Regions from separate parts of the Streptomyces sp. NPDC048111 genome, predicted to be linked through region 3. Evidence: riboswitches for the same ligand, from Rfam matches in the RefSeq annotation. Region 3 holds a riboswitch; each other region holds the start of a gene.

Region 1 (5,761 bases), on a different contig from region 3:
CGGACGTGTTGAGGTTGTGGTTGTAGGCGTCGGCGCCCGCCGCGCGCAGCCGCTCGGCCTGGCCGTCGGAGAGCAGACCGAGGCAGGCGCAGACCTCCACGCCCTCGTTCTGCTCCTTGATCGCCTCGATGGTCTCGGAGACGCGGGTGATGTCGCGGTCCGTGGGGCCGCGGCCGCTGGCCACCAGGCAGACCCGCTTCGCACCGCCGGCCACGCCCGCGGCGGCCGCCTTGGAGGCCTCGTCCGGCTTGAGCCAGGTGTACTTCAGGATGTCGGCCTTGGAGCCGAGCCGCTGGGAGCAGTACGAACAGTCCTCGGGGCACAGGCCCGACTTCAGGTTGACCAGATAGTTGAGCTTCACCCGGCGCCCGAACCACTGGCGGCGCACCTTGCCGGCCGCGGCCACCACATCGAGAAGTTCGTCGTCGGAGGTCGCCAGTACGGCGAGCGCCTCTTCGCGGGTCGGCAGTTCGCGCCGCAGCCCCTTGTCCACCAGCGTGTTCAGCAGGTCCATGGCGCCGATCTTCGCGTACGGCACGGCCTGCGGCCAAGGTAGGGATCCCACAACACGGGCCGTTTGAGGTGTGTGCATCGCCACACCATGACCGGCCATGGCTGCGGCTAGGGTCTGTCGGCAGCCTACAAAAAGGGACTCCATCATGCCGCGAGCGCCGTTCGACTGGATCGACGGAGAATCCGAGCGCCGCGAGCGCGCCGGCCTGGTCCGCACCCTGCGGCCCCGCGCCGCGGACCAGGACCTCCTGGACCTGGCGAGCAACGACTACCTGGGCCTGACCCGCCACCCCGCGGTCGTCGCCGGGGCCGTGGACGCGGCCCACCGCTGGGGCGCCGGCGCCACCGGCTCCCGGCTGGTCACCGGCACCACCGCGCTGCACGACGAGCTGGAGCGCGAACTCGCCGCGTTCTGCGGCTTCGAGGCGGCCCTGGTCTTCTCCTCGGGATACGCGGCCAACCTCGCGGCGCTCACCGCACTCGGCCCGCACGGCTCGCTGATCGTCTCCGACGCGGGCAACCACGCCTCGATCGTGGACGGCTGCCGGCTGGCCCGTGCCCGTACCGAGGTCGTGCCGCACGCCGAGCCGGCGGCCGTCCGCAAGGCCCTGGACGCCCACGGCGGCCCCGGCCTCGCCGTGTCGGACTCGGTGTTCTCGGTCGACGGCGACGCCGCGCCGCTCGGTCAACTGGCCTCGGTCTGCCGGGAGTTCGGGGCCGCCCTCGTGGTGGACGACGCGCACGGGCTCGGCGTGCTCGGCGAGGGGGGACGCGGGGCGCTGCACGCGGCGGGGCTCGCGGGCGCGGACGACGTGGTCGCCACCGTCACCCTGTCGAAGTCGCTGGGCAGCCAGGGCGGCGCCGTTCTGGGCCCCGCCCGGGTCATCCGGCACCTGGTGAACGCGGCCCGCACCTTCATCTTCGACACCGGACTCGCCCCCGCGGCGGCCGGGGGCGCGCTCGCCGCCCTTCGACTGCTGCGCGCCGAACCGGAGTTGGCGGGCCGGGCCCGGGCGGTCGCCGCCGAACTGCACGGCAGGATCACCGCCGCGGGGCATGCGGCGGTGCGCCCCGACGCGGCGGTCGTCTCCGTGCGCGCGCCCTCACCGGAGGCCGCGGTGGCCTGGGCGGCGGACTGCCGTGCGGCCGGTCTGGTGGTGGGCTGCTTCCGGCCGCCGTCGGTGCCGGACGGCATCTCGCGGATCCGGCTCACCGCGCGCGCCGATCTGACGGAACAGCAGGTGGACAGGGCGGTGGGCGCGATCCTGCGGACCGCGCCCATTGTGTGACGGTGCGTCAATCCCCGTTGCTGACAGCGGAGATGAAGCGGTGCCAGGCGGGGGCGCCGAAGAGCAGCGCGGGCCCGCCGATCCGTTGGGAGTCGCGCACGGCCAGTAGCTCGCCATTGAGCCGGGCCGTCTCGACACAGTTGTTCATGCCCACGCTGCGGCTGCTGCGCCACCACGTGACACCGGTGAGGGAAGTGCTGGAAGGAACGTGCGCAGGGTGTGCGGCCATCATGCCTCCCCACTCGCCACGGACTGGCCCGGTCCTTCCCGGGCGGTCCTGGCGATGAGATCCAACGAGTCCTCGGAGGAAAGCGCGAGTGCCTGAACGGTCTGGACCGCGGCACTGTACGCCTCAAGGTCTTCTCTCCGTTCGAGGTAGAGGCTACTCGTCAAGTGGTCGATAACAACCACATCCAGATCAGAAATGGCCGGAAACGAAAACATCATGAAAGGCCCCGTGAGGCCGACATAGCCGCCCGTCCGGAACGGGATCACCTGGAGCCGCACATGGGGCAGGGCGGCGACGTCGAGCAGATGCCGCAACTGCTCCCGCATCGCCGCACGGCCACCGACCCCGCGGCGCAGGACCGCCTCGTCGAGCACCGCGCTGAGCACCAGGGGCGGATCGGCCCTCAGCACCTCCTGGCGGGCGATCCGCACCTCCACGAGCGAGTCGACCTTGTCCGGCGGCAGCCCCGCGAGCGCCGCCCGCGTGACCGCCCGCGCGTACGCCGGCGTCTGCAACAGGCCCGGGACCACCGAGGTCTCCAGCGTGCGCGCCGTGCGCGCCTGCGACTCCAGACTGATGAAGTCGCGGTACTGCGGCGGCAGCAGCCCCCGGTACGCCTGCGCCCAGCCGGCCCCGTCACCGTCGGCCGAATCCGCCAACGCCCCCAGCAGCGACCGCAGTTGCCGGTCGTTCACCCCGTACGCGTCGAGCAGCCGGGCCACGTCCGCCGGCTTCACGCCGCTGCGCCCGGTCTCGATCCGGCTCACCTTCGACTGGTGCCAGCCGACCAGCAGGGCCGCCTCCCCGCTGGTGAAACCCGCCCGGTCGCGCAGCTTGCGCAGCTCCTCACCGAGCTTGCGTCTGCGCACCGCCGGTCCCTGGCCCATGACCGCCTCCTTCGCCTCCGGCGAGGGGTAAGTGTGGGCCCAAATACGGTCTGCCGTCGCAGAGTTCACCGCTTTGAGCGACAGATATATGCATATCTTGGTGGATCGCACCCGAGACCGGCACGATGAGTGGCACTCTGGCGCGAAGCACAATCCGAGGCCGACACCGTCGTCGCGAGCGCTCGACGCCACGAGTGACCAGCCGGCCCGGGTGGGAAAGGGACAGCGTCGCCATGGCAGACCACCTCGAAGCAACCGTCACTCTGCCGAGCGATCCCGCCTCGGTGTCCGCGGCACGGCGGTACGTCGCCGGGATTCTCACCGACTGGGGCCTGCCGCCCGACGCCGAGGCGGCCGACACGGTCCGCCTCATCGTCTCGGAACTCGCCACCAACGCCGTCCAGCACACCTTCGGCCAGTCGCCCACCTTCACCGTGGACGTCCATCTCGAACGCGAGGAGGAGCTGCGGATCGGCGTCACCGACAGCCATCCGCGCTGGCCGAAACGATTGCCCGCGGCCGTGCAGCAGGACAACGGGCGCGGCATGGTCATCATCCGCTGGCTCGCGGCCGAGTCCGGCGGGCGCCTCTCGGTCGCGCCCACCGCGGACGGCGGCAAGACGGTCTGGATCGCCCTGCCGTGGACCGTGTCGGTCCAGAGCGGCTAGGCGGGCCCGTCGCCCCTGGACCCGCCCCCGCCCCCGCCGCCGCCGGACCCGTCGCCCCTCAGCCGACCCGCCCGTACCAGACGCTGTTGCTCCAGATCCGTTCGAGACGGACGACCGTGCCGGTCTTGGGGGAGTGCCAGATCCGGTCCTTCCCCGCGTAGATCCCCACGTGGTACACCCTCGTGCCGGAGTGGAAGAACACCAGGTCGCCCGCCTTGCGGGTGGAGGCGCTGACGTGCCGGGAGCTGTTGTACTGCTGCTGCGCCGAGCGCGGCAGCCGGCGGCCCGCCTCCTTGAACGAGTAGAGCGTGAGCCCGGAGCAGTCGAAGCGGGAGGGCCCCGAGGCCCCGTACTGATAGGGCGAGCCCTTCTTCGACGCCGCCACATGGAGCGCCCTCGCGGCCACGGCGGCGGCGTTGGCCTCCAGCGGGCCGCCCGGAGCCAGGGACGTCGCACCCGTCACGGCGAGCGTGAGGGCGCAGACGGTGCCCAGACGGGCCGCCAGGGACGGGACGTGTGTCTGCGCGGTCATGCGCAACCCTTCGTCAAACCGCCTGCGAAGGATGACCTGTCGGGTTCGGGCCGGCGAAGACGCCCGGCCGCCTGCGCGGCTTCACCCCGAGGGACGGCCGGGTCTCGACCGTCCCGAAGTACTCGGGTCCTCCACTCCTGCCGGTCCACTCCTGTCGACCAGACGTCCGGGACGGCGGCAGGACTCGGCGTCCGCCCGGACCGCCCCGCCGGTATGGCGGGGGCTTGTCGTCTCAGGGATCTTCACGCACCGACTGTCGGATTTCCGGATCAAAACGGCTTTCTGTGAGCCTGCGCACCTCTGGGCCGAACGGGTGGACACGGCCGGCACCCCATTGCGGCAAACGGGTCAGATGAGCCCTTTACCTGCAACGGAAGGATCGATTCAGCACCCCGTCCACAGGTCGTGAGCGGCTCATTGGGGTCACTGAACGGATAGGCCCGTGGGCCGAACGGGGGTAGCCCGTCTGGTCCGTTTCGCGGACTCCCTGAGCGTGTCGGGCGCGTCCCGGTGTCTCACACCCCTTCAGGAGGCCGACCGCGGAGGCACCGTGAGCCGCCCCGCCCGCCGTTCCCCGTCCAGAATCCGCAGCGCCCGGGTCAGCGTGGAGGCGTGCACCCGCGTCTCACCGCGCAGATGCATCAGCGTGAGGGCGTCCCGCAGCGCGGCCGCCCGGCCGACCAGCGCCTGGGCCGCCCGCAGCGCCCCGTAGGTGTCGTGGCCGTGCGCCGGATTGATCCGGCCCAACTGGTCGACCACTTCGAGATAGCGGTCGATGAACTCGCCCTCGGCGCGGGTGAGCGCGGGCAAGGGCGGAAGTTCCGGTGGCAGCACGGCGCTTCACCGCCCGCGCAGTGAGGTCTTGCGGCTTTCGAGGACGTGGTCGGCGAGCCCGTACGCCACCGCGCCCGCGGCGTCGAACACCACGTCCCGCTCGATGTCGGCGGCGACCTGTGCGGCGGTCCTGCCGGTGTAGCGCGCCAGGAGTTCGGTCAACAGCGTTCGTCCGCGCAGGACTTCGGCCGCCTGGATCGCCAGGTCGGAGGGCTGGCCGCGCAGCGGCTCGTCCAAAGCCGGCTGCTGGAGCAGCACCCGTGAGGCGGGCTGGACCGCCCGCTTGCCGGGCGTGCCGGCCGCGAGCAGCACCGCGGCCACCGAACTCACCTGACCCAGGCAGAACGTCTGCACGTCACAGGTGATGAAACGCATCGTGTCGTGGATCGCGGTCATCGCGGTCAGCGAGCCGCCGGGGGAGTTGATGTAGAGCGAGACGTCCCGGTCGGGATCCGCGTGCTCCAGGTGCATGAGCTGGGCCATCACATCGTTGGCACAGGCGTCGTCGACCGGGGTGCCGAGGAAGACGATCCGCTCGTCGTAGAGCTTGGAGTACGGATCGAGGGTGCGGATGCCCGACGAGGTGCGTTCCTCGAACTGCGGGAGCACCTGGCGGGCGGCGGGGCGATGGGTCATGACGTTCCTCTCCTCGACGGGGCGGGGGGAGCTGCGGAAGCCTCTGTCGAAAATGTACAGGACGTACAGAACGTCATGAGTGTTCTGGGCGGAGATGCTGCGGCAAGGGGCGGGAAGGCGCAGCTCAGGGGCTGTTTCGCTGGGAGCGATCGTGGATTCTCGCGCCGTTTTCT
Region 2 (5,761 bases), on a different contig from region 3:
GCGGCGGGCCTGGCGCTTGCGCTGCGAGCGGTAGACACGGGCCGCGGTCTGCTCGCCGAGCACCTTGAGCCGGGCCGCGGTGGAGAACCGGTCGCGGTCCTTGACCTCGGCGTCGTTGCCCATCGTCTCCCGCCTCCCCTTCACACACGTACGTCCCCGGACACGGTACGGGACCGCGGCCGGGGACGTACGGACGACTGGCTAGGGCGTCAGCCGTTGATGCTGCTCAGCCGGACAGGCTGCTCAGCCGGACAGGCTGCTCAGCCGGTCGGGCTGCTCAGCCCTTGAAGCGGGGGAACGCGCTGCGGCCCGCGTACACCGCGGCGTCGTCGAGGATCTCCTCGATGCGCAGCAGCTGGTTGTACTTGGCGACGCGGTCCGAGCGGGCCGGGGCGCCGGTCTTGATCTGGCCGCAGTTCACCGCGACGGCGAGGTCGGCGATGGTGACGTCCTCGGTCTCGCCGGAGCGGTGGGACATCATGCACTTGAAGCCGTTGCGCTGGGCCATCTCGACGGCGTCCAGCGTCTCGGTCAGCGAGCCGATCTGGTTGACCTTGACGAGCAGGGCGTTGGCCGAGCCCTCCTCGATGCCACGGGCCAGGCGCTCGGGGTTGGTCACGAACAGGTCGTCACCGACGATCTGGACCTTGGAGCCCAGACGCGAGGTGATGGTGTTCCAGCCGGCCCAGTCGTCCTCGAACAGCGGGTCCTCGATGGAGACCAGCGGGTACGCGGAGACGAGCTCCTCGTAGTACTCGGTCATCTCGGCGGCCGAGCGGGACTTGCCCTCGAACTCGTACTTGCCGTCCTTGTAGAACTCGGACGCGGCGACGTCGAGCGCGAGCGCGATGTCCTTGCCCGGGACGTAGCCGGCTTCCTTGACGGCCTCGACGATGAGGTCGAGGGCGGCGCGGTTGGACTCCAGGTTCGGCGCGAAGCCGCCCTCGTCGCCGAGGCCGGTGGACAGGCCCTTGCGCTTCAGGACGCCCTTGAGCGTGTGGTAGACCTCGGCACCCCAGCGAAGGGCCTCGGAGAAGGACTCCGCGCCGATCGGCGCGATCATGAACTCCTGGATGTCGACGTTGGAGTCGGCGTGCGACCCACCGTTGAGGATGTTCATCATCGGGACGGGCAGCAGGTGCGCGTTCGGGCCGCCCAGGTAGCGGAACAGCGGCAGGTCGCTGGCCTCGGAGGCGGCGTGCGCGACGGCGAGCGAGACACCGAGGATGGCGTTGGCGCCGAGCGAGCCCTTGTTGTCCGTGGCGTCCAGGTCGAACATGGCCTGGTCGATCAGGCGCTGCTCGGTGGCGTCGTAGCCGACGAGCTCCGGGCCGATCTGCTCGATGACGGCGAGGACGGCCTTCTCGACACCCTTGCCGCCGTAGCGGTTGGGGTCTCCGTCGCGGAGCTCGATGGCCTCGAAGGCACCGGTGGAGGCGCCGGACGGAACTGCAGCACGGCCGGTGCTGCCGTCGTCGAGGCCGACCTCGACCTCGACCGTGGGGTTGCCTCGGGAGTCCAGGATTTCCCGGGCTACGACGACGTCGATGGACGGCACGAGCATCTCCTTCTGGGATGTGACGCTAGATGTGACGCAAGCAGTGCAGGGACATGCGGGGTCGCTTCGCCTTGCGACAAGAGCCTAACCGGCTCCGGGGCTCCGGCCAGCCGAGTGCCCGCCTCCTGGGACGAAAAAGGGCCCAATGGCCTGGATTCCCGGGCAAACGACCACAAGACTACTGTCCGGTAACAGCGAAAACCCCGGCCCGGCGCGCACGGGGGACATGCGCGCCGGGCCGGGGCGGCCCGAGGGCTACCGGTCTCAGCCGAGGTGCAGCTTCTGGCCCGGGAAGATCAGGTTCGCGTCCTTGACGATGTTCTTGTTCAGGTCGAACAGGTGCTGCCAGCCGCCCTTGGTGTGGTTGGCGGTCGCGATGGTGCCGAGGGTGTCGCCGGACTTGACGGTGTATTCGCCGTCGCCCTGCTTGACCGGCTCGCTGCGCTGCTCGCTGCGGCTGGCCTTGGGGGCGGACTCGGCGCGCTGCGTCTTCTGCTGCGGCTTGGCCTGCTTGGGCTTCGAGGACTTCGAAGAAGAGGACGAGCCGGAGGTGTCGACGTCGGCCTTGGCGCCGCCGGACGTCAGGTTGCCGGCGCCGGCGCAGGACCAGGCACCCGGGCCCTGGATCGCGAGCAGCTTCTCGGCGGCGGCGATCTGCTGGCCCTTGGTGGCGAGGTCGGCGCGCGCGGCGTACTGGGTGCCGCCGGCGGCGGCCCAGGAGGACTGCGAGAACTGCAGGCCGCCGTAGTAGCCGTTGCCGGTGTTGATGGACCAGTTGCCGCCGGACTCGCACTGGGCGACGGCGTCCCAGGTCGACACGGAGGCGGCGGAGGCATTGCCGGCCGCCATCAGCGGGGCGGCGACGACGGCACCGGTGACACCGGCCAGCGTGGCGACACGGACGGCCTTGGACGGGCGGCGGTGCTTGCCCTTGCTGGAAAGCAGCATGGAGTTTCTCCTCACCGACGCCTGCGAGGTGAGCTGTCGGGTTCGGGCGTGAGCTGCCCGGCCGGACGTGGTGCGTCCGTCTTCACCCCAAGCCGTTGCGGCAGTCCTGTGAACTGCCGGGCCCGGCACTTACCTTGGGTCCCCCGCTCCTGCCTACGGCGCATAAGCGTCGACTGTTCCCATCGGCCGACGGCAGGATTCGGCGTGCTCGGTCGACGGGGCTCGCGGTGACGAGCGAGTCCGACGAAAACACACGCCCCGCCAATGTTCAAAGACGCACATCGGGGAGAAATCCCCCCTACTTGCCGCCACAGAAGGGGCGTTTACGCAGGTGAGGGGCGGGGCGGACGGACCGGGCAGACGGGACACGCCAGTTGGGGCGAAGAGACCCATGTCTCACTTGCACACAACGGACATAGCCCCGCGAACTAACCCTGCTTCGGCGTCGAGTTCGGGGTCGCCGCAGCGCCCGTCACCTTCGTCAGGTCCAGGCTCTGGCCAGGCAGGATGAGGTTCGGGTCGGTGCCGATCAGCTTCTCGTTGGCGTGGTAGAGCGCGGGCCAGCCGCCCTCGACCTTGTTCGCCTCGGCGATGACCGAGAGGTTGTCGCCGGGGCGGACGGTGTAGTCGCCGTCGGCCGCCGGGGTGTTGCCGCTCTCACGTGAGGCGTCGTCACCTCTCGAGGCGTGGCGTCCGGAATCGCGGCTATCGGCCGAGTTGCCCGAATTGTTCGAACCGCTGGGATCGCCCGGCCCGTTCGAGCCGGCCGGGCCCGTCGGCGCCGTCGAGCCGCCCGCGGTACCCGAAGCACCCGGAGCGGTCGACCCCGTGGCACCGGGCGTCGTGCCCTTGCCCTCCTCCGGCGCGGGCGTTCCGCGGTGCTTGCCGCCGGCCGGGGTGGAAGCGGACGGCGCGGGGGACTTGGCCGGGTCGCCCGGCAGGGCGGCGCCGGGGGGCGGGGTGGCCGGGGTCGGGGTGCCCGGGGCGGGGGTGGCGTCGGGGGTCTTGGCCGGCGGGGCGGTGGGGGCGGTCGTGCCGGTGTCGGGCACGCCCGGGTCCACGTCCGCCGAACCGCCGCCCGTGGTGAGCCCGGCGGCGGTGCCGCAGTTCGCGAAGGCCTGGGGCCCCTTGGCCGCAAGCACCTTCTCGGCCACGGCTATCTGCTGGGCGCGGCTCGCGAGGTCGGCGCGCTGGGCGTACTCGTTGCCGCCGTACGCCTCCCAGGTCGCCTGCGAGAACTGGAGCCCGCCGTACAGGCCGTTGCCGAAGTCGGCGCTCCACATGCCACCGGACTCGCAGGAGGCCACCTGGTTCCAGGTGTTCGCGTCCGCGGCGTTCGCGCCGGTCGCGGCGAGCAGCGGAAGAGCGAGGGCCGAGCCGGTCACTCCCGCCGCTACGACGAGGGCGGGTGCCTGACGGGGTCGACGATGCCGTCCATTCCCGGAGCGCATGAATGAGGCCTTCCGTGTGACTGCTGAGCCGAATGAACGGTGAACGTAGCCGTACTCGAACGTCAGTCACAAGTCGATGCACCCGCGATCACATAAAAGTCACAGTCTTGACGGGCCGTCAGATCGGTGACCGCGGGCGATCTTCATCCCGGCGGCGTGAACTCGACCGGCAGGGTGCGCAGTCCGCGCATGATGAGCCCGCCGCGCCAGCGCAAATCGTCAGGTTCCACCGCCAGCCGCAGGTCAGGAAGGCGGCGCAGCAGCGTCGCGAGGGCGGTCTGTCCTTCGAGCCGGGCGAGCGGCGCACCGAGGCAGTAGTGGATCCCGTGGCCGTATCCGAGGTGCTGGTTGTCGCGGCGGCCGAGGTCGAGGGTGTCCGGCTCGGCGAAGCGCTCCGGATCGCGGTCGGCGGCGGCGAGCACCACCAGCACGGGGTCGCCGGCCGCGATGTGCTGCCCGCCGAGCGTGAGCGCCTCGGTGGCGAACCGCCACGTCGCCAGCTCCACCGGCCCGTCGTAGCGCAGCAGTTCCTCGACCCCGGTCTCCAGGAGCCCGCTCTCCCCCGCGTCGAGCGAGGCCTGGAGCCGCGCGCGCTCCGCCGGGTTGCACAGCAGCGCGTAGACCCCGTTCCCGATCAGGTTGACGGTGGTCTCGAACCCGGCGAACAACAGGATGAAGGCCATCGCGGCGGCCTCGTTCTCCGTCAGGTGCTCACCGTGGTCGCTGGCCTCGATGAGCCGTGAGATGAGGTCGTCGCCGGGGTTCTCGCGCTTGCGGTGGATGAGTTCGGCGAGGTACTCGCGGATCTTCTTGACCGAGCGCGCCACACCGCCGCGCGGGCTGCCCTTCTGGCCCGGCTTGGTGTGCCGCACCATCATGCCCGCCCAGTCGCGGAAGTCGTCCTGGTCCTCGCGCGGGACGCCGAGCAGATCGCAGATGGCGTAGATGGGGAGCGGGAAGGCGAAATCGTGGATGAGGTCGGCCTCGCCCGCCGCCGCGAACGCGTCGATGAGCTGGTCGGTCAACTCCTGTACGCGGGGCGCGAATTGAGCGACCGTACGGGGCGTGAACGCCTTCGACACCAGGCGGCGGAGCCGGGTGTGGTCCGGCGGGTCGATGTTGAGCAGATGCGTCATCAGCTCGGCCTTGCGCTCGCCGGGGATGCCCGTCCTGCCCTTGGCGTGGGCGGGCTCGTCGTGGTGCGCCGGGTTCTTGGAGAGCCGCTGGTCGGCAAGGGCCTGCCGGGCGTCCCCGTACCGCGTCACGAGCCAGGCCTCGACCCCGCTGGGGAGCCGGGTCCGGTGCACGGGGGCGTGCTCGCGGAGCCAGGCGTAGGCGGGGTAGGGGTTGGTGGCGAACTCCCAGGTGAAGAGTTCGGGGGCGGGTGGAATGGGGCAACTGTCCGGCACGCCCCGACCGTATCCCGGGGCGCCTCGCCCGTGGGCGCCGGGACATGGGGCGTTCGCTGCGCGTGGCTGGGGTGGGGGTGCTGGGCGCCGGTTTGCGCAGTTCCCCGCGCCCCCAACCCTGGGTCGTCTGCGGACCGTGGTCGCTTCTCGCGCAGTTCCCCGCGCCCCTAGCCGGTGCGGGCGCACCCGGGGCCCGCGCAGTTCCCCGCGCCCCCAACCCCCGGTCGTCTGCGGACCGTGGTCGCTTCTCGCGCAGTTCCCCGCGCCCCTAGCCGGTGCGGGCGCACCCGGGGCCCGCGCAGTTCCCCGCGCCCCCAACCCTCGGTCGTCTGCGGACCGTGGTCGCTTCTCGCGCAGTTCCCCGCGCCCCTAGCCGGTGCGGGCGCACCCGGGGC
Region 3 (5,761 bases):
CGCGGGGCCCGTCTGGGCCCGGCGGTCCTTCTGTCTTTTGCGCCCTCCCGGGGCGTTCGGGAGCCTCCCCCCCCAAGACCTCGGCCGTCTGCGGGCCGTGGTCGCTTCTTGCGCCGTTCCCCGCGCCCCTCGAACCCGCTCTCGCCCGCGGACCGTGCTCGCTGCTCGCGCCGTTCCCCGCGCCCCTTAAACCCCCTTTCGCCCGCGGGCCGTGGGCGCTGCTCGCGCCGTTCCCCGCGCCCCCAAAACCCCCTCCCGCCCGCGGACCGTGCTCGCTCCAAAACCTCGGCCGTCTCTGCGGGACGACATTTTCGTTCTTGAGCGGAAGCGGCCGGCGCCGCCGCATTCCGAAAAGTGGGCCGCTGAATTCCCTGGGGCCACGGTCGCTCGGGCTCTGCTCTTTTCTTCGTATACGGCCGGCACGTCAAACGCGGGCGTCCGCCGTGTTGTCGTCGTGTTGCGAAGTCCTCACGGCCGGTGCGGGGCGCAGCCGGTGGGCCGAAAAGGACCGTTCGGCGTGCCGGGCCGCGAGGGCTCGGGCCCGTTCGGCGTCGCCGCGGGTGACCGCGTCGGTGAGGGCGCCGCGCTCGGCCCACGTCTCGCGGGGTTCCCCCACCTCCACGGCGTACATCCACGCGGTCTTGTGCCGCAGCTGGGTGAGCAGGGCGATGAGGCCGGGGCTGGCGCAGGCCTGGGCGAGGGTCTCGTGGAACCAGCCGTCGAGGGACCGCAGATCCTCCTCCTGGCCGCGCCGCACCCGTTCCTGACCCAGCCTCACCAGGCCGTGCAGGACCTTGAGTTGAGCCGCGGTGCGCCGGCGGGCCGCCCGCGCGGCGGCCAACGGCTCCAGCAGGGCGCGCAGTTCGAGGAGATCGGCCGCCTCCGTCTCGCTCGGCTCGGCCACCCAGGCGCCGGCGTGCCTGCGGGTGGTCACGAACCCCTCCGACTCCAGCGTGCGCAGGGCCTCGCGGACCGGTACGCGCGAGACGCCGTAACGGCGGGCCAGGAGTTCCTCGGTGAGCCGGACGCCCCGTTCGTGCACTCCCGCGACGATGTCGTCGCGTATGGCCGTGCATACCGAATGCGCGGGAATACGCATGGCGAACCTCCGTCTTGAATCCGCGAAGGGCGGTCGTCCGACGCCTGGTCCGGTGACTTTAGGGCAGCCCGTGTTAATTCCGGATGACGGATCCGGGCGAGGAATACCTTCCGGCCAACGCGAAGGCCCCCGGCGGCGTGCCGGGGGCCTTCGGTGTGCGCGGGGGACGCGTCAGACGGTGACGCCGTGCGAGCGCAGGTAGGCGATCGGGTCGATGTCCGAGCCGTAGTCCGGGCCGGTGCGGGCCTCGAAGTGGAGGTGCGGGCCGGTGGTGTTGCCGGTGTTGCCCGAGAGGGCGATCTGCTGGCCCGGCTCCACGGTCTGACCGACGGAGACCTGGATGACCGAGAGGTGGCCGTACTGCGTGTAGGTGCCGTCGTGCATCCGGATGACGATGTTGTTGCCGTAGGCGCCACCGTCGCCGGCCTCGACCACGGTGCCCAGACCCACGGCGTGCACCGAGGTGCCGATCCCCGCGTGGAAGTCGATGCCGGTGTGGCTGCCGGAGGACCACAGGGATCCGCCGGTCTTGTAGCCGGTGGACACATAGCTGCCGGAGATCGGCGCGACGAAGCTGTTGAGGCGCTTGCGCTCGGCCTCGCGTGCGGCGCGCTCCCTGGCCTCGCGGGCCTCCTTGACGCGCTGCTCGGCCGCGCGCTTGGCGGCGGCCTCGGCCGCGGCCTTCGCCTCGGCCTTCACGGCGGCCTGCTTCTGCGCGTCGGCCTGGGCGCCGAGCTGATCGGCGAGGGAGTCGCCGATGACGATGGCCTGGGTCAGACCAGTGTCGGTCGCGGGGGCCGGGGCGGCGACGGCCGGGGAGGCGAGGGTGCCCACGACGCCGGCGGTGGCGAGGGTGGCGATGCCCGCGATGTTCGCGCTGCGGCGCGTCATACGGCTGGGCGCGCGATGCTTCCCGGTGGCACGGGTGAACGCCATGAAGTGGCGGTGTCCTTTCCTTCCATCTCGCCTACCGGGTTAGCTGACGGGTTCGGAGCAGGAAGGTCTCCTACGGGCTCCTCCGCGGGCGGAGGCGTCCGATTCACCCCAGGGACTGAATGGGTCCCCGGCTCCCCTGGCTCGCGCCGTACGGGGACTCGGCGATCACTGTCCGGTGCCGCGGCTGCGACGGTCGAGACGGACAGCGGGACTGACGCTAAACGGCTGATCTTTCAATCACCAAACAGACGCCACTTTTTGTAGCGCACGCCACATGACAGACAGGCAACCTCCCCAATAAACCGGACATACGGGAGGACCCCGGCGGCGCATCCGCCACCGGGGTCCCCTTCGTCCTGTCCGGCCCGGGCGCCCCGACGGGCTCCCGCGGCCCCAATCAGCCGGTGACGACGCTCACTTCACCGATGCCGAGCGCCCGCACCGGCTCGGCGATCTGCGCCGCGTCGCCCACCAGGACCGTCACCAGCCGGTCGGCCGGGAAGGCGTTGACGACCGCGGCCGTCGCCTCCACGGTGCCGGTCTCGGCGAGCTGGGCGTAGAGCTGGGCCTGGTAGTCGTCCGGCAGGAACTGCTCGACCTGGTCGGCCAGCGTGCCCGCGACGGCCGCCGCCGTCTCGTACTTGAGCGGGGCGACGCCCACCAGGTTCTGCACGGCCGTCTCGCGCTCGGCGTCCGTGAGGCCCTCGGCGGCCAGGGTGCGCAGCACCTTCCACAGGTCGTCGAGGGCGGGACCGGTGTTGGGGGTGTCGACCGAGCCGCTGATGGCCAGCATCGCGGCGCCGCCGTCGGGCCCCGAGCGCAGCACCTGGCCGAAGGAGCGCACGCCGTACGTGTAGCCCTTCTCCTCGCGCAGCACCCGGTCCAGACGGGAGGTCAGGGTGCCGCCCAGGCAGTACGTGCCGAGCACCTGGGCCGCCCAGACGCGGTCGTGGCGGTCGGGACCGATGCGGCCGATGAGCAGCTGGGTCTGGACGGCGCCGGGCCGGTCCACGATGACGACCCGGCCGGTGTCGTCGGCGGTGATCGGCGGGACGGGGCGCGGCTCGGCGGTGTCGCCGCTCCAGTCGCCCAGGGTCTCCGCGAGGATCGCGTCCAGGTCGGTGCCCGCGAGGTCGCCGACCACGACGGTGACGGTCGTGGCGGGGCGCACGTGCGCGTCGTAGAAGGCGCGCACCGCTGCCGCGTCGATGGCGGCGACGGTCTCCTCGGTGCCCTGGCGGGGCCGGGAGATGCGGGCGGCGGCCGGGAAGAGCTCCTTGGAGAGCTGCTTGGCCGCGCGGCGGGCCGGGTTGGCCTGCTCGTGCGGGATCTCGTCGAGCCGGTTGGCCACCAGGCGCTCGATCTCGGCGTCGGCGAACGCGGGGGCCCGCAGCGCCTCGGCGAGCAGCGAGAGCGCCTTGGGGAGCCGGGAGACGGGGACTTCGAGGGAGACCCGGACGCCGGGGTGGTCGGCGTGCGCGTCGAGGGTGGCGCCGCAGCGCTCCAGCTCGGCGGCGAACTCCTCGGCCGAGTGCTTGTCGGTGCCCTCGGTCAGCGCCCTCGCCATGATCGTGGCGACGCCGTCGAGGCCCTCCGGCTCGGCGTCCAGGGGCGCCGCGAGGAAGATCTCGACGGCCACGACCTGCTGTCCGGGCCGGTGGCAGCGCAGCACGGTCATGCCGTTGGCCAGCGTGCCGCGCTCGGGGGCCGGGAAGGCCCACGGGGTGGGGGTGCCGGCGGTCGGCTGCGGGTGGAACTCCATGGTCACGACAGCGTCCGTCACAGGCCCGCCCCTTCTTCCTCTTCGGTGCCCGCCTCGGAGGCCGCGGTGGGCTCGTACACCAGGACCGCCCGGTTGTCCGGGCGCAGTTTCGCCGCGGCCACCGCCTTGACCTCGTCGGCGGTGATCTCCAGGACGCGGTCGACGGCGGTCAGGGCCAGCTGCGGGTCCCCGAACAGGACGGCGTAGCGGCACAGTTCGTCGGCGCGGCCGGCCACGGTGCCCAGGCGGTCGAGCCATTCGCGCTCCAACTGGGCCTGAGCGCGCTCCATCTCCTCCGCGGTCGGGCCCTCGGCGGCGAACCGGGCGAGCTCCTCGTCGACCGCGCTCTCGATCGCGCCGACCTCGACGCCGGCGGACGTCTTGACGTCCAGCCAGCCGAGCGAGGGCGCGCCCGCCAGACGCAGCAGGCCGAAGCCGGCCGCCACCGCGCTGCGGTCCCTGCGGACCAGGCGGTTGTGCAGCCGGGACGACTCGCCGCCGCCGAGGACGGTCAGCGCCAGGTCGGCCGCGTCGGCCTCGCGGGTGCCGTCGTGCGGCAGCCGGTAGGCGGCCATCAGGGCGCGCGCCGGGACGTCCTCCTCGACGACCTCGCGCAGCTGGCCGCCGATGGTGTCGGGCAGCGTGCCGTCGCGCGGCGGCTGCTTGCCGTCGTGCCCGGGGATCGACCCGAAGTACTTCTCCACCCAGGCCAGCGTCTGCTCGGGGTCGATGTCGCCGACGACGGAGAGCACCGCGTTGTTGGGCGCGTAGTACGTGCGGAAGAACTGCCGCGCGTCGTCCAGGGTCGCCGCGTCCAGGTCGGCCATCGAGCCGATCGGGGTGTGGTGGTAGGGGTGGCCCTCGGGGTAGGCGAGCGCGGTCAGCTTCTCGAAGGCGGTGCCGTAGGGCACGTTGTCGTAGCGCTGGCGGCGCTCGTTCTTGACGACGTCGCGCTGGTTTTCCATGGACTGCTCGTCCAGCGCGGCGAGCAGCGAGCCCATGCGGTCGGCCTCCAGCCAGAGCGCGAGCTCCACCTGGTGGGCGGGCATGGTCTCGAAGTAGTTGGTGCGCTCGAAGCTGGTGGTGCCGTTCAGCGAACCGCCCGCCCCCTGCACCAGCTCGAAGTGGCCGTTGCCGTGCACCTGCTGGGAGCCCTGGAACATGAGGTGCTCGAAGAGGTGGGCGAGGCCGGTGCGGCCCTTGACCTCGTGGCGCGAGCCGACGTCGTACCAGAGGCACACCGCGGCGACCGGGGTCAGGTGGTCCTCGGAGAGCACCACGCGCAGGCCATTGGCCAGCCGGTGCTCAGTCGCCGTCAGACCGCCGGAGGCGGCCTGCGCTGTGGCCGTGTGACCCATGGGCATGTACGTCCCTTCGTTCGCGATGTGCAGTACCGCTGTGTGAAGTACTGGCGGAGGAAGCCCTGCGTGCTGAAGTCCTGCCACTGTATGCAAGCGCGCGGGCACCTGGCGAAGTTCCCGGGTCGCGGTCGGCGTTGTCAGTGGGACGGTCCACAATGGTCGGATCCAGACCCGACCGGTACGTGAAGGAGCAGCAGCCGCGATGGCCCGCCGCAGCACGAAGACCCCGCCGCCGCCCGACGACTTCGAGGAGCGGATCCTCGACATCGACGTCGTCGACGAGATGCAGGGCTCCTTCCTCGAGTACGCGTACTCCGTGATCTACTCGCGGGCCCTGCCGGACGCGCGGGACGGCATGAAGCCCGTCCAGCGCCGCATCGTCTACCAGATGAACGAGATGGGCCTGCGCCCCGACCGCGGCTATGTGAAGTGCGCCCGGGTCGTCGGCGAGGTGATGGGCAAGCTGCACCCGCACGGCGACGCCTCGATCTACGACGCCCTGGTGCGCATGGCGCAGCCGTTCTCGATGCGGCTGCCGCTGGTCAACGGCCACGGCAACTTCGGCTCGCTGGGCAACGACGACCCGCCGGCCGCGATGCGGTA
Region 4 (5,761 bases), on a different contig from region 3:
GGTGGACGGGGCCGGGGCTGGCCCTCTGCGTGCTCGGGCTCGGGGTCGGGGTCGGGCTCGGCGGGTGCCGGGAGGCGGCGCCGGGACTGCCGGCCGCGGGTGCCCCGGTGGTCGAGTCCGCGTCCCCCGGCCATGGGTGCCGGCTGAACCGGGGCGGCTGGGTCGAGCTGCCCTGCGTCCCCGAACGCGCCGCGAACCACCACCACCCCCGGGGAAGCTGTAGCCGGGGACGCCCGGGACCCCATCGCTGCCGCCGCCATTGACGACCGGGCGGGCCGAGCCGCGCCTCCCGGGGTCACCGACCGGGCGGGCCGAGCCGCCTCCCGGGACCGGGGCCGGGCCGCCTCCCGGGACCCGGGCCGAGCCGCTCCCCGGCCCCGGGCCGGGCCACCCCGTCCGGCCGGCGAATCGCCCTGGGCGCACGGGCACCGGCCCCCGGGCCGGGCTCACCCCGTCCAGCCCGCCATAACCCCAGCCCCCCCGGCCGGGACCACCTGCTTGGACGTGCCGAGTCGCCTCTGGGGCCGGGAGGGGCCAGGCTGGATGGGTGCGGCAGCGAGCAGAGGGCGAGAGGCGCCTGGTACGGGCGCTACCCGTACTGCTCGTCCTCGTGGGCTTCGCCTTCGACGCCCTGAGCCCGCCCGAGCTGACCGCCGCCGCCCTGTTCGCGGGCGCCCCGGTCGCCGCGGCCCCGTTCTACTCGGAGCGCGGCACCGCCGCCGTCGGGCTCGGCTCGGTGAGCGCCGTCGTGGCGCTCTGGTTCATACACGACCTCCCCAACCTCGGCGAAGGCGCGAGCGAGCTGTTCACCGTGCTGACGGTGGGCGCGCTCGCCCTCGTCATCAACCGCATCCTGCGCCGCAGCGGCGAGCAGCTCGCCTCGGCGCGGGTCATCGCGGAGACCGCGCAGCGCGCCGTGCTGCCCACGCCCGCCTCCCGCATCGGCGGTCTGCACGTGGCCGCGCGGTACGAGGCGGCGCAGGCGGACGCGTTCATCGGGGGCGACCTGTTCGCGGTGCAGGACACCCCGTACGGCGTCCGGCTCATCGTCGGTGACGTACGCGGCAAGGGGCTTCAGGCGGTGGAGGCGGTGGCCGTGGTGATCGGCGCGTTCCGGGAGGCCGCCGAGCAGGAGTCGTCCCTGGAGGCGGTGACCGGGCGGCTGGAGCGGGCGCTGGCCCGCGAGGGCACCCGGCGCGACCGGCTGGACGCGGTCGAGGGCTTCACCACGGCGCTGCTCGCCGAGATCCCCCGCGGCGAGGGCACCATGCGCCTGGTGAACCGGGGCCACCCCGAGCCGTTCCTGCTGCACCCGGACGGTTCGCTCGACGCGCTCGTGCCGAGCGAGCCCGCGTTGCCGCTGGGCATGGCCGACCTCGGGGTGTGGCCGGACCGGGCGGACGAGTGCCCGTTCCCGCCCGGGTCGACGCTGCTGCTCTACACCGACGGCCTGTCCGAGGCGCGCGACCGTGCGGGTGTCTTCTACGACCCGGCCGCCCGGCTGCGCGGCGCGATCTTCCCCGGCCCGGACGAGGTCCTGGACGCGCTCGTGGACGACGTACGCCGCTACACGGGCGGCGGTTCGAGCGACGACATGGCGCTGCTCGCGGTGGCCCGGCCGACGGAGCGCCAGCCCGACCGGCGGCGGACGGTCAGGATCGTGAAGTGAGGGGCCGTCCCTGCGCGGACGGCCGCCGGGACCGTCACGGTGGGTGTCCGAAGGGTCTCCCTGCGCATAACAATTGACACACCGTCAGAAGTGGCAGGCCTCGGGGTCGCGCCCAAGGGGGCGTCAACTCGCCCGAATTGCCCCGGAGGTGAGTGCTACGTCCTGGCCGGAACCGTTAACGATCAGTGGGAACGGCTTGGAATCCACGGCAGGTGTCTATTAACGTTCGATAACGCAGCGCGGTCGTCCCAGCCGCCGCCAAGGCGGCACCGCGCGCCTGCGCCGAATCCCCTTCGGGGAACCGGGGACCCACCAAACCAGGGTGAATCGGACGTCCGTCATGGGCGCCCGTAGGAGACCTTCCTGCTCCGAACCCTCCCCCTTGGCCTTGCGGGCCAGGAGGCCCCACCCGCTAACCCGGCAGGCGAGAAGGAAGGAAAGGAGCGCCCTCCCGTGGCGTCCAACGAGCCTGCTCTCGACACCCCCCTCCCTCCTGTCTCCCTGTACGGGGACGCGCCCGGCGAGCACGAGAGCTGGGAGGAGTGGGACCCGACCGAGGAATCGGTGCGCCCCGTCCGCGGCCGGCACAGAGTGGCGAGACAGCGCGGCGGGCTCGCCCGCAGTTCCACCGTGCTCGGGGTGGGCGTCATCGCGGCGGTGGGCGCGGGCGGCATGGCCACCGCGCAGCCCAAGCCGCCGGTCTCCATATCCCTGCCGGACGCCATCAGCGAGAACCTGCCCGACCTCGGGTCGCTGCCCGGCGTCGGCGCGCTCGTCGCGCACGACGCGCACGATGCGTCCGGCGGCCACGCCCCCGAGGCCGCTGCCGCGCCGCTCACCGCGATGGGGCTGTCCGGTGGTGACGCCGAGCAGGGTGCCACCGACGCGGGGGAGGCGCTGCGCGCGCGCATCCTGCAGCAGGCCGAGCAGCAGAAGGCCGGTGCCGCCGCCGAAGCGAAGGCGGCGGCCCAGCAGGCGGCGGCGCAGCGGGCGGCCGAGGAGGCCAAGGCCCGGCAGGGCGCCGCCGAGGCCAAGGCGGCTGCCGAGAAGAAGGCGGCGGAGGCGGCCGAGGCCGCTGCGGCCAAGAAGGCGGAGGAGGAGCGCCTCGCCAAGCTCGCGGCGAGCTACTCGCTGCCGGTCGGCTCGTACACGCTCACCTCGACGTTCGGCGAGGCCGGCTCGATGTGGTCCTCCGGCCACCACACCGGTCTCGACTTCGCCGCGCCGACCGGGACACCGCTGAAGGCGATCCACGCCGGGACCGTCAAGTCGGCCGGGTGGGCGGGGGCGTACGGGTACCGCACGGTCATCCAGCTCGATGACGGGAGCGAGCTCTGGTACTGCCATCAGTCGTCGCTCGCGGTGAGTGTGGGGCAGCGGGTGGGGACGGGGGACGTCATCGGGCGGGTGGGGGCGACGGGGAATGTGACCGGGCCACATCTGCACCTGGAGGTGCATGTGCCGTCCGGTACGGGGGTGGACCCGATGGCCTGGCTCCAGTCCAAGGGTCTGAACCCCTGAGACCGGTGCGGACGCGGGCACCCGGCGCCGTTCCCCGGTGCCGCTGACCCCGCCGGGGGCCGGTTCAGCCGAGGTACGGGTTGTACGGGCCGGGCCGGCCGTACGGTGCGGGGTGCGGATGCGGGTGCGGGTGCTGGTGCGGGGCGTACTGGGCGTGCTGGGTGTAGGGGTGCGGCGGGCCCGGGTGCGGGGGTGGCCACATGCGGCCCGTGGCCCCGGCCGCGTACAGCAGCGCCGGGGCTGCGACGGGCTTGCGCTCCCACAGATGGTGGAGCAGCTCCTGCTCGCGGGCCGCGAAGTCCGGGCCGGGCCCGGTGGCTCCCGGGCTGCGGTACGCCCCGTGCCGCAGGAAGGCGAGCGCCGTCGCGAACGCCTCGTACTCGGCGACCGCCCGCGCCGCGGCCTTTCCGCCGAAGCGGTGTCGCGCGAAGTCGCGGGCCGTCGCGCGGGCCCGCATCGAGGACAGCGCGAACGGCTCGGCCGGGCCCAGCCAGCCGGCCGCCGCGTACGCGGGCAGCTCGGCGGCGACCGTCCGCAGCTCGCGCTGCCGGCTCCAGATGGCGAGCCAGGTGAGCAGCCCGAACACCGGCACCATGAACCCGCCGTACACGATGTAGAAGCCGTACGCCCCGAACAGCGTTGAGCTGTTCCACAGGGCGTGCATGCCCATCGCGCACACCAGGCCGACCAGCGGGAGCACGACCCGGCGCAGCTTCCTGCCGGGCGGGGCGAGCGCGGCGAAGCCGAAGCCTATGCCGGTCATCACGGTGAACAGCGGGTGCGCGAACGGGGACATGACGACCCGTACGAAGAAGGTGGCCGCGGTGGTCGAGGCGAGGCCGCCGCTGTGGCTCGCCTGGTCCTCGCCGAACGCGTTGCCCAGGTAGAGGATGTTCTCGGTGAAGGCGAAGCCGGTCGCGGTGATGCCGGCGAGGACGACTCCGTCCACGATGCCCTTGAAGTCCCGTCTGCGGAACAGGAACAGCAGCAGCACGGCCGCCGCCTTCGCGCTCTCCTCGACGATCGGGGCTATCACGCTCGCGCCCAGGTGATCGGCCGACGACGGGTCGGCGGTGGCGGTGGCTATCCAGCGCGTCGCGAACGAGTTGGCGATGATGGCGACCAGGGCGGCGGCGCACGCGCCCCAGGCCAGCGCGAAGAAGAGGTTGCGCCAGGGCCCCGGATCGACCCGGTCGAGCCAGCGGAACGCGGCGCCGAGCAGCGGCACCGGGAGCACCGCGAGCCCGAGGCCCACCAAGAACCCCTCGGTGCCGGTCTGTTCGCGTACGAGCGCGAGGATGACCAGGCCGCACAGGGCGAGCAGGGTGATCAGCGCGCCGGCCCGGAACGCCTTGGTACGCCAGAAGCCGCGGCGCGGGCGGTAGCGCCAGGTCGCCCGGTCCGGCGGCATGGCGTCGAAGCGGGGCTCGTCCGCGTACGCCGGGACGGGCCGGGACGGAAGACCCGGCCCGGCCTGCTGGGGCGCCTGCCCGGGGTGCGGGCGGTGCGGAAGCGACTCGAAGGACACCTGACGACCCTAACGAGGGTCACCGACAATGCGCGACGGTGCCTGTACCACCCGCACTACCCGCTGCGGCCGACCCGCCGGAACAGCAGGTCCTGGACCACGTGGCCCTTGTCCAGGCCCTGGCCCTCGAACCGGGTGAGCGGCCGGAACGCGGGCCGGGGCGCGTAGCCGCCGCCGTCCACGGTGTTCTCGAAGTCGGGGTGCGCTTCGAGTACTTCCAGCATCTGCTCGGCGTAGTCCGCCCAGTCCGTCGCGCAGTGCAGGACGGCGCCGGGCTTCATGCGCGTCGCGGCCAGCGTGAGGAACTCGGGCTGGATCAGGCGGCGCTTGTGGTGGCGCGCCTTGGGCCACGGGTCCGGGAAGTACACGCGGAGCCCGTCCAGGACCTCGGGCTCCAGCATCTCGCGCAGCAGGATGATCGCGTCGCCGTTGGCCACCCGGACGTTGCTCATGCCGCCGCGTTCGGCGAGCCCGAGGAGGTTGCCCTGGCCGGGGGTGTGCACGTCGACCGCGAGGATGCCGGTGCCGGGGTCGTCCGCGGCCATCTGTGCGGTGGCCTCGCCCATGCCGAAGCCGATCTCCAGGACGACGGGGAGGCCGTCGAACATCTCGGCCAGGTCGATCTTGCGCAGCCCGTCGATGTCGAAGCCCCACACCGGCCACAGGCGTTCCAGGTACTCGCCCTGGCCGGTGGTGACGCGGCTGCGGCGGGGCTGGAAGCTGCGGATGCGGCGTTCGTGGTGCGAGCCCGCCGGGTCGGCGGCGGGGCCGCCGGGGAATCGGGGGGCCTTGTCCCTGGGCAGCACCTTTTCGGTGGGCCGGGCTGCGGGTTCTGGGGTGCGGGGCTGCTCAGACACAATGCCCCAAGTCTACGACGCCCCCCTGACCCGGCCCCGCCCTCCGGCTGTGGCTGGCCGCTCGCGCAGTTCCCCGCGCCCCCAATCCCGTTTTCGCCCGCGGGCCGTGCGTGGCTGGTCGCGCAGTTCCTCGCGCCCCTGAGCGGGTCGGGCTTGTCGGCGCCGTCACCCCTCGGCCCGCCAGGG

What was found. Region 3 has a riboswitch for cyclic di-AMP ahead of ACGF3I_RS10750 (M23 family metallopeptidase). Riboswitches for the same ligand answer to the same signal wherever they lie in the genome.
Region 1: linked by a shared signal. The riboswitch ahead of ACGF3I_RS04170 (C40 family peptidase) and the one ahead of ACGF3I_RS10750 (M23 family metallopeptidase) in region 3 are both predicted to bind cyclic di-AMP.
Region 2: linked by a shared signal. The riboswitch ahead of ACGF3I_RS30905 (transglycosylase family protein) and the one ahead of ACGF3I_RS10750 (M23 family metallopeptidase) in region 3 are both predicted to bind cyclic di-AMP.
Region 4: linked by a shared signal. The riboswitch ahead of ACGF3I_RS33530 (M23 family metallopeptidase) and the one ahead of ACGF3I_RS10750 (M23 family metallopeptidase) in region 3 are both predicted to bind cyclic di-AMP.

Annotation. Positions count from the first base shown of each region.
Region 1 covers NZ_JBIDBD010000001.1:940,648-946,408, reverse strand. The annotation lists gene bioB (biotin synthase BioB) at 1-514, opposite strand, end outside; gene ACGF3I_RS04190 (8-amino-7-oxononanoate synthase) at 660-1,802, shown strand; gene ACGF3I_RS04185 (DUF397 domain-containing protein) at 1,810-2,031, opposite strand; gene ACGF3I_RS04180 (helix-turn-helix domain-containing protein) at 2,031-2,918, opposite strand; gene ACGF3I_RS04175 (ATP-binding protein) at 3,152-3,586, shown strand; gene ACGF3I_RS04170 (C40 family peptidase) at 3,645-4,118, opposite strand; cyclic di-AMP (ydaO/yuaA leader) riboswitch at 4,123-4,318, opposite strand; gene ACGF3I_RS04165 (hypothetical protein) at 4,644-4,952, opposite strand; gene ACGF3I_RS04160 (ATP-dependent Clp protease proteolytic subunit) at 4,959-5,588, opposite strand.
Region 2 covers NZ_JBIDBD010000033.1:24-5,784, reverse strand. The annotation lists gene ACGF3I_RS30915 (septum formation initiator family protein) at 1-123, opposite strand, end outside; gene eno (phosphopyruvate hydratase) at 278-1,564, opposite strand; gene ACGF3I_RS30905 (transglycosylase family protein) at 1,823-2,506, opposite strand; cyclic di-AMP (ydaO/yuaA leader) riboswitch at 2,510-2,677, opposite strand; gene ACGF3I_RS30900 (transglycosylase family protein) at 2,935-3,891, opposite strand; gene ACGF3I_RS30895 (cytochrome P450) at 4,101-5,366, opposite strand.
Region 3 covers NZ_JBIDBD010000004.1:119,260-125,020, reverse strand. The annotation lists gene ACGF3I_RS10755 (GntR family transcriptional regulator) at 425-1,099, opposite strand; gene ACGF3I_RS10750 (M23 family metallopeptidase) at 1,271-2,035, opposite strand; cyclic di-AMP (ydaO/yuaA leader) riboswitch at 2,049-2,209, opposite strand; gene ACGF3I_RS10745 (M16 family metallopeptidase) at 2,433-3,797, opposite strand; gene ACGF3I_RS10740 (M16 family metallopeptidase) at 3,815-5,161, opposite strand; gene ACGF3I_RS10735 (DNA topoisomerase (ATP-hydrolyzing) subunit A) at 5,361-5,761, shown strand, end outside.
Region 4 covers NZ_JBIDBD010000044.1:19,349-25,109, reverse strand. The annotation lists gene ACGF3I_RS33535 (PP2C family protein-serine/threonine phosphatase) at 548-1,669, shown strand; cyclic di-AMP (ydaO/yuaA leader) riboswitch at 1,940-2,111, shown strand; gene ACGF3I_RS33530 (M23 family metallopeptidase) at 2,123-3,190, shown strand; gene ACGF3I_RS33525 (PrsW family intramembrane metalloprotease) at 3,255-4,601, opposite strand; gene trmB (tRNA (guanosine(46)-N7)-methyltransferase TrmB) at 4,775-5,524, opposite strand.